4 regions of the Geodermatophilus sp. SYSU D00708 genome follow, and region 3 is predicted to be linked to each of the others. Evidence: riboswitches for the same ligand, from Rfam matches in the RefSeq annotation. Region 3 holds a riboswitch; each other region holds the start of a gene.
What was found. A riboswitch is a leader RNA that binds a small molecule or an ion and turns the genes downstream of it on or off. The one in region 3 is predicted to bind cyclic di-AMP.

Region 1: it holds a riboswitch for cyclic di-AMP, as region 3 does, so the genes downstream of both, ACI79D_RS02280 (hypothetical protein) here and ACI79D_RS05840 (aggregation-promoting factor C-terminal-like domain-containing protein) in region 3, are expected to answer to the same signal.
Region 2: it holds a riboswitch for cyclic di-AMP, as region 3 does, so the genes downstream of both, ACI79D_RS20555 (C40 family peptidase) here and ACI79D_RS05840 (aggregation-promoting factor C-terminal-like domain-containing protein) in region 3, are expected to answer to the same signal.
Region 4: it holds a riboswitch for cyclic di-AMP, as region 3 does, so the genes downstream of both, ACI79D_RS08180 (aggregation-promoting factor C-terminal-like domain-containing protein) here and ACI79D_RS05840 (aggregation-promoting factor C-terminal-like domain-containing protein) in region 3, are expected to answer to the same signal.

Annotation. Positions count from the first base shown of each region.
Region 1 covers NZ_JBJGYS010000002.1:83,020-86,656, reverse strand. The annotation lists gene ACI79D_RS02290 (phosphoglycerate dehydrogenase) at 1-579, opposite strand, end outside; gene ACI79D_RS02285 (hypothetical protein) at 600-965, opposite strand; gene ACI79D_RS02280 (hypothetical protein) at 1,064-1,930, opposite strand; cyclic di-AMP (ydaO/yuaA leader) riboswitch at 2,200-2,350, opposite strand; gene ACI79D_RS02275 (ArsC/Spx/MgsR family protein) at 2,641-3,015, shown strand; gene ACI79D_RS02270 (hypothetical protein) at 3,028-3,594, opposite strand.
Region 2 covers NZ_JBJGYS010000030.1:10,881-14,517, forward strand. The annotation lists gene ACI79D_RS20550 (M48 family metallopeptidase) at 1-399, opposite strand, end outside; gene ACI79D_RS20555 (C40 family peptidase) at 622-1,707, opposite strand; cyclic di-AMP (ydaO/yuaA leader) riboswitch at 1,724-1,894, opposite strand; gene ACI79D_RS20560 (hypothetical protein) at 2,104-2,418, opposite strand; gene ACI79D_RS20565 (DEDD exonuclease domain-containing protein) at 2,625-3,637, shown strand, end outside.
Region 3 covers NZ_JBJGYS010000004.1:182,504-186,140, reverse strand. The annotation lists gene ACI79D_RS05855 (flavin-containing monooxygenase) at 1-452, opposite strand, end outside; gene ACI79D_RS05850 (class I SAM-dependent methyltransferase) at 480-1,115, opposite strand; gene ACI79D_RS05845 (hypothetical protein) at 1,112-1,321, opposite strand; gene ACI79D_RS05840 (aggregation-promoting factor C-terminal-like domain-containing protein) at 1,533-2,426, opposite strand; cyclic di-AMP (ydaO/yuaA leader) riboswitch at 2,660-2,823, opposite strand; gene ACI79D_RS05835 (LLM class flavin-dependent oxidoreductase) at 3,018-3,637, shown strand, end outside.
Region 4 covers NZ_JBJGYS010000007.1:30,834-34,470, reverse strand. The annotation lists gene ACI79D_RS08190 (dihydrofolate reductase family protein) at 1-254, shown strand, start outside; gene ACI79D_RS08185 (LLM class flavin-dependent oxidoreductase) at 321-1,304, shown strand; gene ACI79D_RS08180 (aggregation-promoting factor C-terminal-like domain-containing protein) at 1,357-1,797, opposite strand; cyclic di-AMP (ydaO/yuaA leader) riboswitch at 2,044-2,202, opposite strand; gene ACI79D_RS08175 (alkene reductase) at 2,342-3,478, shown strand; gene ACI79D_RS08170 (hypothetical protein) at 3,563-3,637, shown strand, end outside.

The DNA of each region.
Region 1 (3,637 bases), on a different contig from region 3:
CTCGGCGTCCAGGTCGTCCTCGGCGACGACGGCGAACCCGGAGCGCTCCCCCGCGCTGCGCGCCGCGCCCCGGACGGAGGCGCCCAGCTGGGCCAGCAGGGGCGCGAGGGTCTGCCCGATGGCGCCGAACCCCCAGATGAGCACGCGGGCGTCGATCAGGGTGGTGACCGCACCCTCGGGGTGCAGCGGCTGCAGGCCGCCCAGCTCGCGGGCCCAGCGGTGCTCCGCCTGCGCGCGGGCGGCCGCGGGCAGCCGGCGCACCAGCGCGAGCACCATCGCCAGGGCGTGCTCGGTCACCGTCGCGCTGTGCAGCCCCACCCCGGCGGTGACGACGACGTCCTCGGGGAAGCCGGCGGCGAGCACGGCGTCGGGTCCGGCCGCCAGCGTCTGCACCCAGCGCAGCCGCGGCATCCGGCCGGCGACGGCGGCGAGGTCGGCCGGGGCGTTGCCCCACACGACCAGCGCCTCGGCGTCCAGGTGCTCGTCGGGGACGGGGGCCGAGGCGTCGTAGGTGACGGCGCGGACGCCGTCGGGCAGGTCCGGCGCCAGCGGGACGGAGTCGGGCAGCAGCAGCTTCACGGGGGGCCTCTCGTCGCAGGTCAGGCGGCGACCGGGCGCCGCCCCGGGACGGCGTCGTCCTCGAGGCGCAGGTCGCGGCCACGGGTCTCCGGCGACAGCAGCATGGCGACGGCGGAGATCCCGATCATCCCCATCGTGTAGACCGCGACCGGCCACCAGCTGCCCGACGCCCAGGTGATCAGCGCGGAGGAGACCAGCGGTGCGATGCCGCGCCCGAAGACCGAGGAGAACTCGCGGGCCAACGAGATGCCGGCGTAGCGGTAACGGGCGCCGAACACCTCCGCGTAGAACGCGCCCTGGCTGCCCACGCCGAGGGCGGCCCGCCGGAGGTCGGCCTGGTCGACGGGGTGGTCGTCGGTCTCGAGCGATGCTCGGGAGGTGCTCACGGGAACTCCTGCCGGTGGAGGCCTGCAGGCACATGGCACACCCGGACACCCGGCGCCGCCACCGCAGGGCGGCCGCCGGTCGTCCCGCGGAGCGGGCGTCAGCCCCGGTAGTTCACGTGGACGTGGTCGAAGTGGTTGGCCGTCACGCCGCCGCGGTCGGCCATCGGCTCGAAGGACCCGTTCGGCGACTGCAGGATCCGCTGCTCCCAGATGAGGTACTCCACGCCGAGCTCGGCCCAGTGGTCGCGGTGGTACTGGACGATGGCGTCGCCCAGGGCCGCGTCGGTCAGGACCATGTAGTCCACGGCCAGGCCGGAGGGGTGGCCGTGCGGGTCGGTCGCGCTGGCGCGGGTGCCGCCCAGGGTGATGTCGGCGGCGCCCGGCACGTTCGAGACGACGGCGTTGGCGGCGGCCTGCGCGGCCGGCTTGATGCTCCCGGCGGTGTTGGTGATCCGCGCGACCGCGCCCGGGGCCGCCGCGCGCGCCGGGGCGGCGGCCGCCGGTGCGGGGGCGGCGGGTGCGGCCTGCTCGGCGGCAGCGGCGGCTTCGGCCTCGGCGGCTGCTCGCGCGGCGGCCTCGGCCTCGGCGGCGGCCCGGGCGGCGGCCTCGGCCTCGGCCTGCTGCCGGTCCCGCGCGGCCTGGTCGGCGGCGGCCTGCGCCTGCTGCGCGGCGGTCTGCTCGGCCTCGCGGGAGGCGCGGCTGGCGGCGAGGTCCTCGAGCGGCTGCAGGTCCGGAGCCGCGTCGACCCGCGCCGGGGCGGACTGGGCGCTGAGCCCGAGCTCCGCGGCGACGCTGACCGACTCCGACGCGCCGGCCTCCGCCTGCGCGGCCGGCTCGACGCCGATGAGGGCGTTGGCCAGGACGGCGCCGGCGACGGCGGTGCCCAGGAGCAGCGCCGGACGGCGGCGCGAGCGGGGCTTCCCGCGGCGGTCTGCGCGGGAGGAGGTGGTGGTGCGGGGGTCCATGGGGTGTTGCTCCGAGGTGTGCGAGCGCAGCGGCACCACGGCGGGGCGCGGGCTGCGGCGGGGAGGTCGGGCGGGGGGCGGCGGCGGTCCGGGCGGGCCGGTCCGCGGCACTCCGGGGGACGGCGGGGGCGCCGGTCGAGCGAGGGTGCTCGGGGGTGCGGCGGGTGCGGGCCCGGGACGGCCGCGTGCGGTCAGGTGCGCCGGCGCGCCCGGTACCGGAGCGACGAGGGGCGTCCAGCAGCGCAGGGGCACGCCATGCGGCGGCTCTCCGTTCTTCCGTGAGCCGCCTACCGAGTTAGCTGACGGGTTCGGGCGGGAAGCAGCCCTACCGGCCCCGGGCACGTGGCCCGGAGCGGATTCACCCCAGTACTGCGGTGGGTCCCCGGCTCGCCCCGGAGGGCGACTCGGCGGCGTCCGCCGGCTTCCCCGGAGGGGGACGTGACGACCGGGCGGACCCACCGACAGTAACCGGCGTTATGCGTTTGTGACAATCGCGCGCCGACGATTCGTCGGGTGATGCGTGTCGCGCCTTCCCCGCCCGACGGTCGGAGCTGGTACGCGCCGTCGATCCGCGTGCGCGGGGCCGCCCGCGCCGTGCGTGCACGTACCGCGGTGGTCGGTGCCCGCAGGACGCGGTAGGTGCACACCCCGTCGTCGGGGCCGCGGGAAGGGTCGCGGGAAGGGCCGGAACGCCGCCCTATGGTGGGGCCGTGGAGGTCTGGTTCAACCCGTCCTGCTCCAAGTGCCGCGCCGCGCGGGCCCAGCTGGAGGAGGCCGGCGTCGAGTACACGCTGCGCCGTTACCTTGACGACCCGCCGACCGAGGACGAGCTGCGCGCCGCGCTGGCCGCCCTCTCCCTCGAGCCGTGGGACGTCACGCGGATGTCCGAGCCGCTCGCCCGCGAGCTGGGCCTGGCGGACCGGCCGCGGGACGCCGACGCGTGGATCCGCCTGCTCGCCGAGCACCCGCGGCTCATCCAGCGCCCGCTGGTGCTCACCGACGACGGCCGGGCGTGGATCGCCCGTGACGACCAGACCCTCACCGAGGTGGTCGCGGCCGGACGGCGCCCCGGCCAGGACGGCTGAGCCCGGTCGGCGCTACCGGCCCAGCAGCCGCCGCAGCCCCGTCACGGGTGCGCGCAGCGACCACCACGCCAGCCGCACCGGCACGCCGGCCGCGGCCCGGGCCCCGCGCACGCACAGGCGCCGCAGATCGGCGTACTCGGCGGGCCGCGGACGGTTCGCCGCAGCGGGCCGTGGGCCCGCGGCGGGCGCGGCCTCGTCGGGGGGCGGCGTCGCCGGGACGATCAGGTCGACCGTCGTCCGCCGCCGGGGCGCCCGCAGCGACTCGAACGACGGGATGGGCGGCGGCGTGGGCGCGTCGTCGTCGGCCTCGATGCCGGCGGCGACCGCCTCGGTGTGCACCTCGGCCTCCGAGGGGGCCGTGCGGGGCACGCGGGCGACCGGCTCGGGGACGACGGTGCGGATCGCGGCGATCAGGCCCGGGCCGAGCCCGTCGATCGCGGCGAGCTCCCGCCGGCTGAGGCCCGCGAGCTCCTCGGTGGTGGTCACGCCCGCGCGGAGCAGCGCGGTCACGGCCCGCCCGGGCAACCCCAGGTCGCGGATCGTCCCCGCCGGCCCGCCCCCCGGCGACTCGATCGACATGCCGCTCAACGTAATCGCTGCCCGCCGTCCGGGCGCAGGTGGA
Region 2 (3,637 bases), on a different contig from region 3:
CCGGTGCCGCACCGTCTCCCCGTACGCGGCGAACGCGAGGGTGACCAGGCGGCCGGCCACCACGAGGGCGACCGTGCCGAGCAGCACCTGCCAGGCCCAGCCGCCGCCCAGCGGCCGGGCGACCGCGGTCACCAGCCCGCGGCCCAGCGGGGTCAGCGCCAGGACCGCGGACGCCACGAGGCTCAGCACCAGGGAGGCGAGGGAGGCCGGCCGGAGGGACGCGGCGAAGGACTCCGCCCGCTCGGCGACCCCCGGCGGCAGGCCCGCCCCCGGGCGGACCGGTGTGCGTCCCCCGGGCGGGTCGGGCAGCAGCGTCCACGGCGTCCGGACGACGATGACGACGACGAGCGCCACCCCGAGGACCACCGCGACCAGCAGCGCGGCCCGGCGGGCGCTCACCCGGCCGATCCTAGGAGGACCACCTGCCCCCCACCGTGTAAGGACCCCGTCCTCCTCACCCTTCGCCAGCTCAGGGCGGGACCCGGGACGGGGCCGGCGGCGGCCCGGCAGGGGGCCGCGGGGGTCCGGGGCGGGGCGCCAGCTGGCCCCGACAGGGGGCCGGACGCGCGTCGGGCCGGTGACCTCCGGGAGGTCACCGGCCCGCTGCCCTGCCGCCGGTCGCTAGGCGATGCGGCGCATGGCGGTGATGCCGCCCATCGAGTCCACGCCGACCACCTTGACCGGCTGGCCCGACGTGGAGGCGTGCACCATCTGGCCGTTGCCGATGTACATCGCCACGTGGCTGACCGGGCTGTAGTAGAAGATCAGGTCGCCCGGCTGCAGGTCGGCGCGGGACACCGCGCGGCCCATCGTCGACTGCATGCGGCTGGAGTGCGGCAGGCTGATCCCCGCCGCGGCGTACGCGTACTGGGTCAGGCCGGAGCAGTCGAAGGCGTTCGGCCCACCGGCGCCCCAGACGTAGGGGTCCCCGACCTGGGCGAGCGCGGTGTCGACGGCGGCCTGGGCCGAACCGCTGGCGGCGGGCGCCGGCGCGGGCGCGGCCACGGCCTGGCCGGCGTGGGCCGTGACGACCTCCTGCTGCTGCGGAGCCGACAGCGCCGCGTACTGCGCCTGGTAGTCGGCGATGTCCGCCTCGAGCTGCGCCTGGCGGGCGGTGACGTCGTCCAGGGTCGCCTGCGCCTGGACCCGGGCGGCGTCGGCCTCCTGCTGGGCCCGCTCGGCCGCGGCGGCGCTCTCGGCCACGTCGGCCAGGACGTCGTTGGTGTGGCCGGCGATCGCGTCGAGGGTGGCCAGCGACGACACGAAGTCCTCGGGCGAGTCGCTGGTCAACAGCAGGTCCAGCTCGTGCATCCCGTCACCGCTGGTGAACGCGGTGCGGGCGACCTGGCGGATCTGGCCGTCGAGGGCGCCGAGCTGCTCGCGGGCCGCCGCGGCTGCCTGGTCAGCGGCCTCGACCGCGGCCTGCTGCTGGGCCAGCGCCTCGCGGGCGTCGTTGACCTGCTCGGTGACGACCTCGAGGTCGTGTCCGGCCTGTGCGACGAGCTGGGCCGCCTGGGCGGCGCTCGCGGCGCGCTCCGGATCCGCGGCGGCGGTCCCCGGCAGGAGGGTGAGGGCGAGGGTCGCGGTGGCGCCCACGACGAGCCCGCGGCCGAGGCGGCGGGGCAGCGTCGGGCGGCGGAAGGCCACCGGGAGGTCGGAGTGGATCTGGTCGAGCGCATGCCCCAGGGCAGGGCGGGGGGTCGCCACGGTCGGCGGCTCTCCGTTTCTTCCTCAGCAACCGCCTACCGAGTTAGCTGACGGGTTCGGGCTGGGAAGACGTGCCCTATCTCTGCGCGCCGGCGGGCCGGCGCGTGTGCCCCGGCGGACCGGCGCACGCGAGAACTCACCCCAGTGCTGCGGTGGGTCCCCGGTTCCCCCTCGGCGCCACGGGGACGCGTCGGGCGATTCGGCGGTGCCCGGCCGAGGTCACCTCTCTGCGGGCGACGACCACCCGGTCGGACCGGCTCACCGTACGGGCGTGATGAAGTTGTGACAAATGGGGCCAGCGGGAACTGTGGGGACATCCACAGGATCGCCCGGCCCGACACGCCGCCGGGATGGACCCCGCGCCCGCCTGCGGGTGACCCGGCCGCACGGGCCGGGTCACCCGGTGCGCCGCCGGCCCCGCCCGGCCCCACCCGACCGCTCTTCCGGCTCGGCCTGGTGCCGCAGCGGCGGCACGAGACCACCCTCGGCCAGGGCCCTCACGGCGCGACGCTCCACCTCGTCGAACTCCACGACGACGCCCGGGCCCGGGACGACGCCGTCCCCGGTCGCGTCCGCGCCGCGCCGCGCGGTCATCGGCACGACGGTCGGGTCCTCGGTCCGCCAGCCCGGCGGCGCCCCCAGCAGCACGGTGACGACGCAGTCGGCACAGCCGGTGCCCCGCACGGTGCAGGTCTCGCAGTCGATCAACATGGCCCACTCCTCACCCGGCCGACCCCGGTCGTGGAGGCCCTCCATGGCCTCGGTCGGTCCGGCTGGCACGGTAGGGACGGCCACCGACAGTTCCGTGCGCCCGCGCGGTGCCCGCCGTCCGCGCGGCGTCCCGGGGCGGTCGCGATCCGGCCGGGACCCGGCGCGCGTCCCCGGGACTGTCACTGGCCCGACCTACCGTCCGCCCCGTGCCGTCCTCCCTTCCCCGGCAGGTGCCGCTCTCCCCCGCCCACCTGGCCGGGACGGCCGCGCGAGCCGCGGCGGGCCTCCCCCGCTACGAGCAGGCCACCATCGACGAGCTGGGCACCCCGCTCGCGGAGGTGACGTTCGTCGTCGTCGACCTGGAGACCACCGGGGGCTCCCCGAAGGACAGCGCGATAACCGAGATCGGCGCGGTGAAGGTCCGCGGCGGCCGGGTCCTCGGAGAGTTCCAGACCCTCGTCGACCCGGGCTGCGCGATCCCGCCCTACATCAGCGTGCTGACCGGCATCACCACGACGATGGTCGCGGCCGCCCCCCGCATCGGCGCGGTGCTGCCCAGCTTCCTGGAGTTCGCCCGGGGTGCCGTCCTCGTCGCCCACAACGCCCCGTTCGACCTGGGCTTCCTCAAGGCGGCCTGCGCGGAGAACGGCATCCCCTGGCCCGCGGCGGCCTCGGTCGACACCGCCGTCCTGGCCCGCCGGCTGCTCACCCGCGACGAGGTGCCCAACTGCAAGCTGGCCACCCTCGCGCCGTTCTTCCGCGCCGACGCCGAACCGTGCCACCGCGCCCTGGCCGACGCCCGCGCCACGGTCGACGTGCTGCACGGCCTCTTCGAGCGGCTGGGTCCCCTCGGCATCACCACGCTGGAGGAGCTCACCACCCTCAGCCGCCAGGTCGACCCGGAGCGGCTGCGCAAGCGCCACCTGGCCGACGCCGTCCCGACCGGCCCGGGGGTCTACGTGTTCCGCGGCCCGCGGGACGAGCCGCTCTACGTCGGGACGTCGAACGACCTGCGCAGCCGGGTGCGCAGCTACTTCACCGCCGCCGAGCAGCGCAGCCGGATCACCGAGATGGTCGCGCTGGCCCGGCGGGTCGACGCGATCCCCTGCGCGCACGACCTCGAGGCCGCCGTCCGGGAGCTGCGGCTCATCGCCGAGCACAAGCCGCGCTACAACCGGCGCTCCCGGTTCCCCGAACGGGCGCTGTGGGTGCGGCTCAC
Region 3 (3,637 bases):
TCGTAGCGGTAGTACCCCGAGCAGACCGACAGCCACGAGCAGGTCAGCCGCACCGGCTCCCCGGTGCCGGTGCGCTCGGCGGTGACCGTCCAGCGGGCCTCGTCGGTCGACCACTCGGCGGAGACCACCCGGGTGCCGAACCGGATGTGCCGGTCTACCCCGTGCTCGCGGGCGGTCTCCTGGACGTAGGCGCGGATCGACGGGCCGTCGGCGATCGCCCGCGCCGAGGTCCAGGGCTTGAACGAGTAGCCGAGGGTGAACATGTCGGAGTCCGACCGGACGCCGGGGTAGCGGAACAGGTCCCACGTCCCGCCGACGCCCTCCCGCGCCTCGAGGACGGCGTAGCTGCGGTCGGCGCACTCGCGCTGCAGGTGGCACGCGGCGCCGATGCCGGAGAGGCCCGCCCCCACGATCAGGACGTCGACGTGCTCGGCGGCGGTCTCGGCGGTCACGCGGGCGACCCTATCCGCGACGCGGGGTCACGGCAGGCGCCAGACCGTCGTCCGCCGCAGACCGGGGCCCTCCGTCTCGGGGATCTCGTACACCGCCTCGGCGACCAGCCGGTCGTGCGGCAGGTACGGCCGGCCCGGGTCGCCCACGTGGACCTCGACCCCGCGGGCGCGGGCGCGGTCGAGGAAGGGCAGCACCCGCTCGGTCATACCGCGGTCGTAGCAGACGTCCCCGGCCAGGACGACGTCGATGCCGCGGAGGTCGCGGCCGAGCACGTCGCCGGTCACGCTGACCCCCGGGACGCCGTTGAGCCCGGCGTTGACGCCGATCGCCGTCCGGCTGAACGGGTCGACGTCGCTGGCCAGCACCGAGCGGGCGCCGGCCAGCCGGGCGGCGATGGCGACCAGCCCGCTGCCCGAGCCCAGGTCGAGCACCGCACGCCCGGCCACCACTGCCGGCCGGTCGAGCACGAACCGTGCCAGGGCCTGCCCGCCCGGCCAGGCCGCGGCCCAGAACGGCGGGGCCTCACCGGCGCCGCCGTCGGCCTCCATCGCCTCCCACAGGGCGACGACGTCGTCGGCCACGTGCAGCCGGACCTCCGGGACGCAGGTCGGTCGCCGGACCTGGGTGTGGGCGCGGACGAACCGGGACGGGACGAGTCTCACGCCTGGGAGTCCACCACCCGCGTCGCGTCCGGCGATCGCGGCTCCCGGCGGGGCAGGTGGTCGCGGCACCACCGCTCGCAGTCGGCCAGCAGGTTGCCGGTCGAGATCGGCCGGTCCCACGCGGCCGGCAGCTCACGAGGCGCCCGCCCGGGTGGCCGGGCGGCGTCCCCGGGCCCGGGAGCCTGCTCGACGGAACGCCGGCCCACGCTGCGTCTCCCTGGTGTCGGCGTCGGTGGACCCACCGACGGTGTCTCGCTCGCGACCGTCCCGTCGCCGACGGGAGCCGGACACCAGGGTGCCCCAGCCCCCGGACGCCGAGAGCCGCACCCCTCCCCCTGGGAGGCGTGCGGCTCTCGGTGCGCGTCGCGGACGACGCTCCTGCTGTTGCCCGTCCCGGACCCGGGACGGGGTGCCGGCTCAGTACCAGCCGGTGGACTGCGAGTGCGCCCAGGCGCCGCACGGCGAGCCGTAGCGCTTGTCGATGTAGATCAGCCCGGCGTCGATCTGGCGGTAGCCGTCGGAGGTCTTGGCGATCCCGGTGCCGGCCCAGGTCGAGTCGAGGAACTGCGGGATGCCGTAGGCGGTGCTGGAGGGGTTCTGCGCGTTGGGGTTCCAGCCGCTCTCCTTGCCCCACAGCTTCTCGAGGCAGGAGAACTGGTCGGCGCTGCCGACCTTGCTCATCGCGTAGTCCTTGAACGACCCGCCGCCGGCCGGGGCGGCCGCGGCGCGGGCGGGGGCGGGGGCGGCGGCCTGTGCGGCCTGCGCGGCCTGCTCAGCCGCCTGGCGCTCGGCGGCCTCGCGGGCGGCCTGCTCGGCCGCAGCCTTCTCGGCGGCGGCCTTCTCGGCGGCGGCCTTCTCGGCGGCCTGGCGGTCGAGCTCGGCCTGGTCCGCCGCGGCCTGCGCCTGGGCGGCGCTCGCCTGGGCGGCCTCGCGCTCGCTGCGCGACGCGGTGAGCTCCTCGAGCGGGGCGAGGTCGTCCGACGGCGCCGCGGCGGAGGAGCCGGTGAGGCCCAGCTGCTCGGCGACGCTCGTGGACGCGCTCACCGTCGCGGCGTCGGCCTCGGCGGCCGGCTGACCGGTGGTCAGCACGCTGACCGCGACGGCACCGGCAGCGGCGGTGGCCAGCAGGATCGCCGGACGGCGACCCCGGGTCGGCAGCCGCAGCCGGCGGCGGGCGGTGGGCTCGGTGGCGAGCTCGGCGGGGAGTTCGGCGGTGGCGGGCTCGGCGGCGGCGAGCTCCAGGGTGGCCGGCTCGGTGCGGACGGTGTCGGCGTCGGCCGGGCGGAGGTCGTGCGACGTGCGGCGGGACATCGGGTGTGGTGCTCCGGGGGCGTGAGGGCGCGCGCGGGACCGGTCCTCGCCTGAGCGAGGACAGCCCGGTGCTGTGGTCGGTGGGGGTGCCGGGCGCGGTCAGCGAGGGACGCGCGGGCGCCGGCGGTCGCGGGCTGGCGGGGTCAGCGGGCCGAGGAGGAAGCGCGAGGGGCGCGCGGCCGGGTGACCCTGCGGGCCTCGAGGGCCCGTGGGTGAGGCAAGCGAGTGCTCTCCGTTCCTTCCGTGGCCGCCTACCGAGTTAGCTGACGGGTTCGGGCGGGAAGGTGCCCTACCTGTCCTCCGAGCGAGGCTCGGCGGGCAGGACTCACCCCAGTACTGCGGTGGGTCCCCGGCTCGCGCCCGCAGCGGTGCGGACACGACTCGGCGGCGTCCAGCCAGGCTCCCGGGATGGGAGACTCGACCGACCGGACGTCAGCCACCGTAGGGGCCGTTACCGTCCCGTGACAATCCCAGCGGTCACATCCGTTGCGTGAGGTACCTCGCGCGCGGGTGTTGCCCGCGGCGGAATAGCCAGGCCGTGGCACTGTTGCACCCAGCAGTAGTTGCGCTCTCAATCACCTGGAGCACGAGATGCAGTTCGGGATCTTCTCGGTCAGCGACATCACGACCGACCCCACGACCGGGCGCACGCCCACCGAGGGTGAGCGGATCAAGGCGGTCCTCCGGATCGCGCAGAAGGCCGAGGAGGTCGGGCTCGACGTGTTCGCCCTCGGCGAGCACCACAACCCGCCGTTCTTCTCGTCCTCCCCCACCACGACGCTGGCGCACGTCGCCGCGCGGACGAGCACCCTGCAGCTGTCGACGGCGACCACGCTGATCACCACCAACGACCCGGTGAAGATCGCCGAGGACTACGCGATGCTGCAGCACCTCGCCGACGGCCGCGTCGACCTCATGATGGGCCGCGGCAACACCGGCCCGGTCTACCCGTGGTTCGGGCAGGACATCCGCAACGGCATCCCGCTGGCGGTGGAGAACTACGCGCTGCTGCGCCGGCTGTGGGACGAGGACGTCGTCGACTGGTCCGGTCAGTTCCGCACCCCGCTGCAGGGCTTCACCTCCACCCCGCGGCCGCTGGACGGCGTCCCGCCGTTCGTCTGGCACGGCTCGATCCGCTCCCCGCAGATCGCCGAGCAGGCCGCTTACTACGGCGACGGCTTCTTCCACAACCACATCTTCTGGCCGAAGGA
Region 4 (3,637 bases), on a different contig from region 3:
GCGGGGAGCTGCAGGTGCACGGCTCGGCCGGGCTGGTGCAGACGCTGCTGCACGAGGACCTGGTCGACGAGCTGCGGCTGGTCGTCTTCCCGGTGACCCTCGGGCAGGGCAAGCGGCTGTTCGGTGAGGGGGCGATCCCGCGCACCTGGCGGCTGACCGCGTCGAAGGTGACCGGCTCGGGCGTGCTGATCGCCACCTACCAGCGGGCCGGTGAGGTGGAGACCGGCTCGGTGGGGCCCGAGTACGAGGAGTGACACACCCGGGAAGGACGGCGGTCCCCCACCCGTTGCTCGTGACAACACCACGGAAGAGGCACCGTCATGAGCATCCCGCTGTCCATCCTCGACCTGGCGCCGATCGCCAAGGGGTCGACCGCAGCCGACAGCATCGCCGCGAGCGTCGCGCTCGCGCAGCGGGCGGAGCAGACCGGCTACCGCCGGGTCTGGTACGCCGAGCACCACAACATGCCGCACATCGCGTCGTCGGCCACGAGCGTGCTGATCGCGCACGTCGGCGCGCAGACGTCGTCCATCCGGCTCGGCGCCGGCGGCGTCATGCTGCCCAACCACGCGCCGCTGACCATCGCCGAGCAGTTCGGCACCCTCGACGCGATGTACCCGGGCCGGATCGACCTGGGCCTGGGTCGGGCTCCGGGCTCGGACCAGAACACGATGTACGCCCTGCGCCGGGACCCGCGCTCGGCCGACCGCTTCCCGCAGGACGTCCTCGAGCTGCAGGCCTACCTGGCCGGCGAGTCGCGGGTGCCCGGGGTCGACGCGATCCCCGGCAAGGGCTCGCGCGTGCCGCTCTACGTCCTGGGCTCGTCGATGTTCGGGGCGACGCTGGCCGCCGCGCTCGGCCTGCCCTACGCGTTCGCGTCACACTTCGCCCCGGCGATGCTCCAGCCCGCGGTCGAGGCCTACCGGCGCGAGTTCAAGCCGTCCGAGCAGCTCGCCGAGCCGTACGTGGTCGCCGGCGTGAACGTCGTCGCGGCCGACACCCGCGCGGCGGCCGAGGAGGCCTACGCCGCCGTCCGCCGGACGCTGGCCGTCGGGCTGTTCGGCCGCGGTCGCTCGCTGTCGGACGACGAGACGCAGCTGCTGCTCGACGGCGGCGCGGGCCTGCACGTCGACACGATGCTCACCCACACCGCCGTCGGGACCCCGGACGAGGTGCGTGAGTACCTCCAGGGCTTCGCGAAGCACGCCGACGCCGACGAGCTGATCGTGGCGCACCAGTTCCCCGGCACGGAGGGCCGGCTGCGCTCGGTCGAGCTGACCGCCGAGGCGATGGCCACCGCCTGAGACCGGCCCGAGGGCCCTCTGCGCGCGCAGAGGGCCCTCGGCGTTCCCGGGCTCAGTACCACCCGCGGGCCCGGTGGTGGCTCCACGCCCCGCAGGGGCTGCCGTACCGCTTCCCGATGTAGATCAGCCCCGCCTTGATCTGCCGGTAGGGGTCAGAGGTCTTGCGGATGCCGGTCATGGCCCAGGTCGAGTCGAGGAACTGCGGGATGCCGTAGGCGGTGCTCGTCGGGTTCTGCGCGTTGGGGTTCCACCCGCTCTCCCGCTCCCACAGCTGGTCGAGGCAGCCGAACTGGGTCCGGTTGCCCCCGACCTGGCCCAGGGCGTGGTTCTTGTAGGCCTGCTTCTGCGAGGCCCCGATCGAGGCCAGGGAGTGGTCCCCCTCCGCCCGGGCGACCGAACCCCCGGTGGGGGCGAGGGCGAGGGCCAGGCTCAGACCGGCTGCGGCGGCGAGCCGGTGCAGGGAGCGGGGGCGCTGGTTGTGCTGGTTGTGCATGTGTGTTCCTCGTGCTGTGCGGTCGCCCGGCACCGACGGCGCCGGGGCGATGGTGCGGGACCGGCCGGGGCCGTCGGCGTGTCGTCAGCTGGGCGCGCGGCACCGGCCGGACACGGGCGCCCGGCGAGGAGCCGTCGGCCGACGGTGCGTGCCGTGCGGCTGGTCCTGGGATGGACAGGCGGGAGCGCGACGGTCCCGGACCTGTGGGCGCGCGGGGGCTCCGGGCCCCAGGGCGCGGTGGTTCTCCGTTTCTCCCCGGGCCGCCTACCGGGTCAGCTGACGGGTTCGGGCTGGGAGTGCCCTACCCGCTCCCGGTGCACCCGGGAGCGGGACTCACCCCGGGTGGTGCGGGTGGGTCCCCGGCTCGCGCCCACCACGGTGGGTGCGACTCGGCGGCGTCCGGCGCGGGCTCCCCGGGCTCGGGAGACGTCGAGGGCCGGACACGGTCACCGTACGAACGCGACGTACATCGCGCCACTCGACGGCCGCCGATCTTCAGTTGCGACATGGCCGTTGCGGCGGGACGCGCGTCACTGTGAGCACCGTGACGGTCGCGGCCCGGAATGGCGGCTCCGGTCCGGGCGTCGAACTCCTCGTGGACCTGTTCTCCCCTGTGACCCTGGGCGACCTCGAGCTCGCCAACCGCGTCGTGATGGCCCCGCTCACCCGCATGCGCTCCGGCGCGTCCGGCGTCCCGGGCGACCTCGTCGTCGAGCACTACCGGCAGCGCGCCGGCGTCGGCCTGATCATCACCGAGGGCACCTACCCGAACCACGAGTCGCAGGCGTTCGTCGGCCAGCCCGGCATCGTCACCGACGAGCAGGTCGAGGGCTGGCGCCGCGTCGCCGAGGCGGTGCACGCCCGCGGCGGCACGATCGTGATGCAGGTGATGCACGGCGGCCGGGTCACCCACCCCGACGTCAACGGCGGCCGCCGCGTGGTCGCGCCCAGCGCCGTCGCCATCAACGGCGAGGGGCACACGGAGAAGGGCAAGCAGCCGTACCCGGTGCCGCACGCGCTGACCGTCGCCGAGGCCCGGGCGACCGTGCAGGACTTCGTCACCGCCGCCCGCCGCGCGATCGAGGCCGGCCTGGACGGCGTGGAGATCCACGGCGCCAACGGCTACCTGCTGCACGAGTTCCTCTCCCCGACGTCCAACCTGCGGACCGACGAGTACGGCGGCTCCCCGGAGAACCGGGCGCGCTTCGTCGTCCAAGTGGTGACGGCGGTGGCCGCGGCGATCGGCGCCGGCCGCGTCGGCCTGCGGATCTCGCCCGAGCACGGCATCCAGGACGCCCTGGAGACCGACCGGGACGACGTCCTCGCCACCTATGGCGCGCTGCTCGACCAGCTCGCCCCGCTGGGTCTCGCCTACCTGTCGGTGCTGCACCGCGAGCCGGCCGGCGACCTGGTGCAGGAGCTGCGCCGGCGCTTCGGCGGCCCGCTGATCGCCAACAGCGGGTTCGGCACGGTCACCACGCGCGAGGAGGCGGTGGCGCTCATCGAGGCCGCGCACGCCGATGCCGTCGCCGTGGGCCGCCCGGTCATCGCCAACCCCGACCTGGTGGAGCGGTGGGCCGGCGAGCACCCGGAGAACGAGATCCGGGCGCACCTGTTCTACGCGTCCGGCGCCGAGGGCTACACCGACTACCCGACCCTCACCGACCGCCGGGCCAGCTGACGTCCTGTGCACTCAGCGTGGTCTCGCGCAGTCCGAGACCACGCTGGGTGCACACGGCGCTCGCCGGCCGGGTACGGGAGCCGTGTGGACCTCGAGGACGTCGTGCCGGCAGCCGACCACGTCACCCGCCAGGCGCAGTGGATCGACGCCCCACCGGCG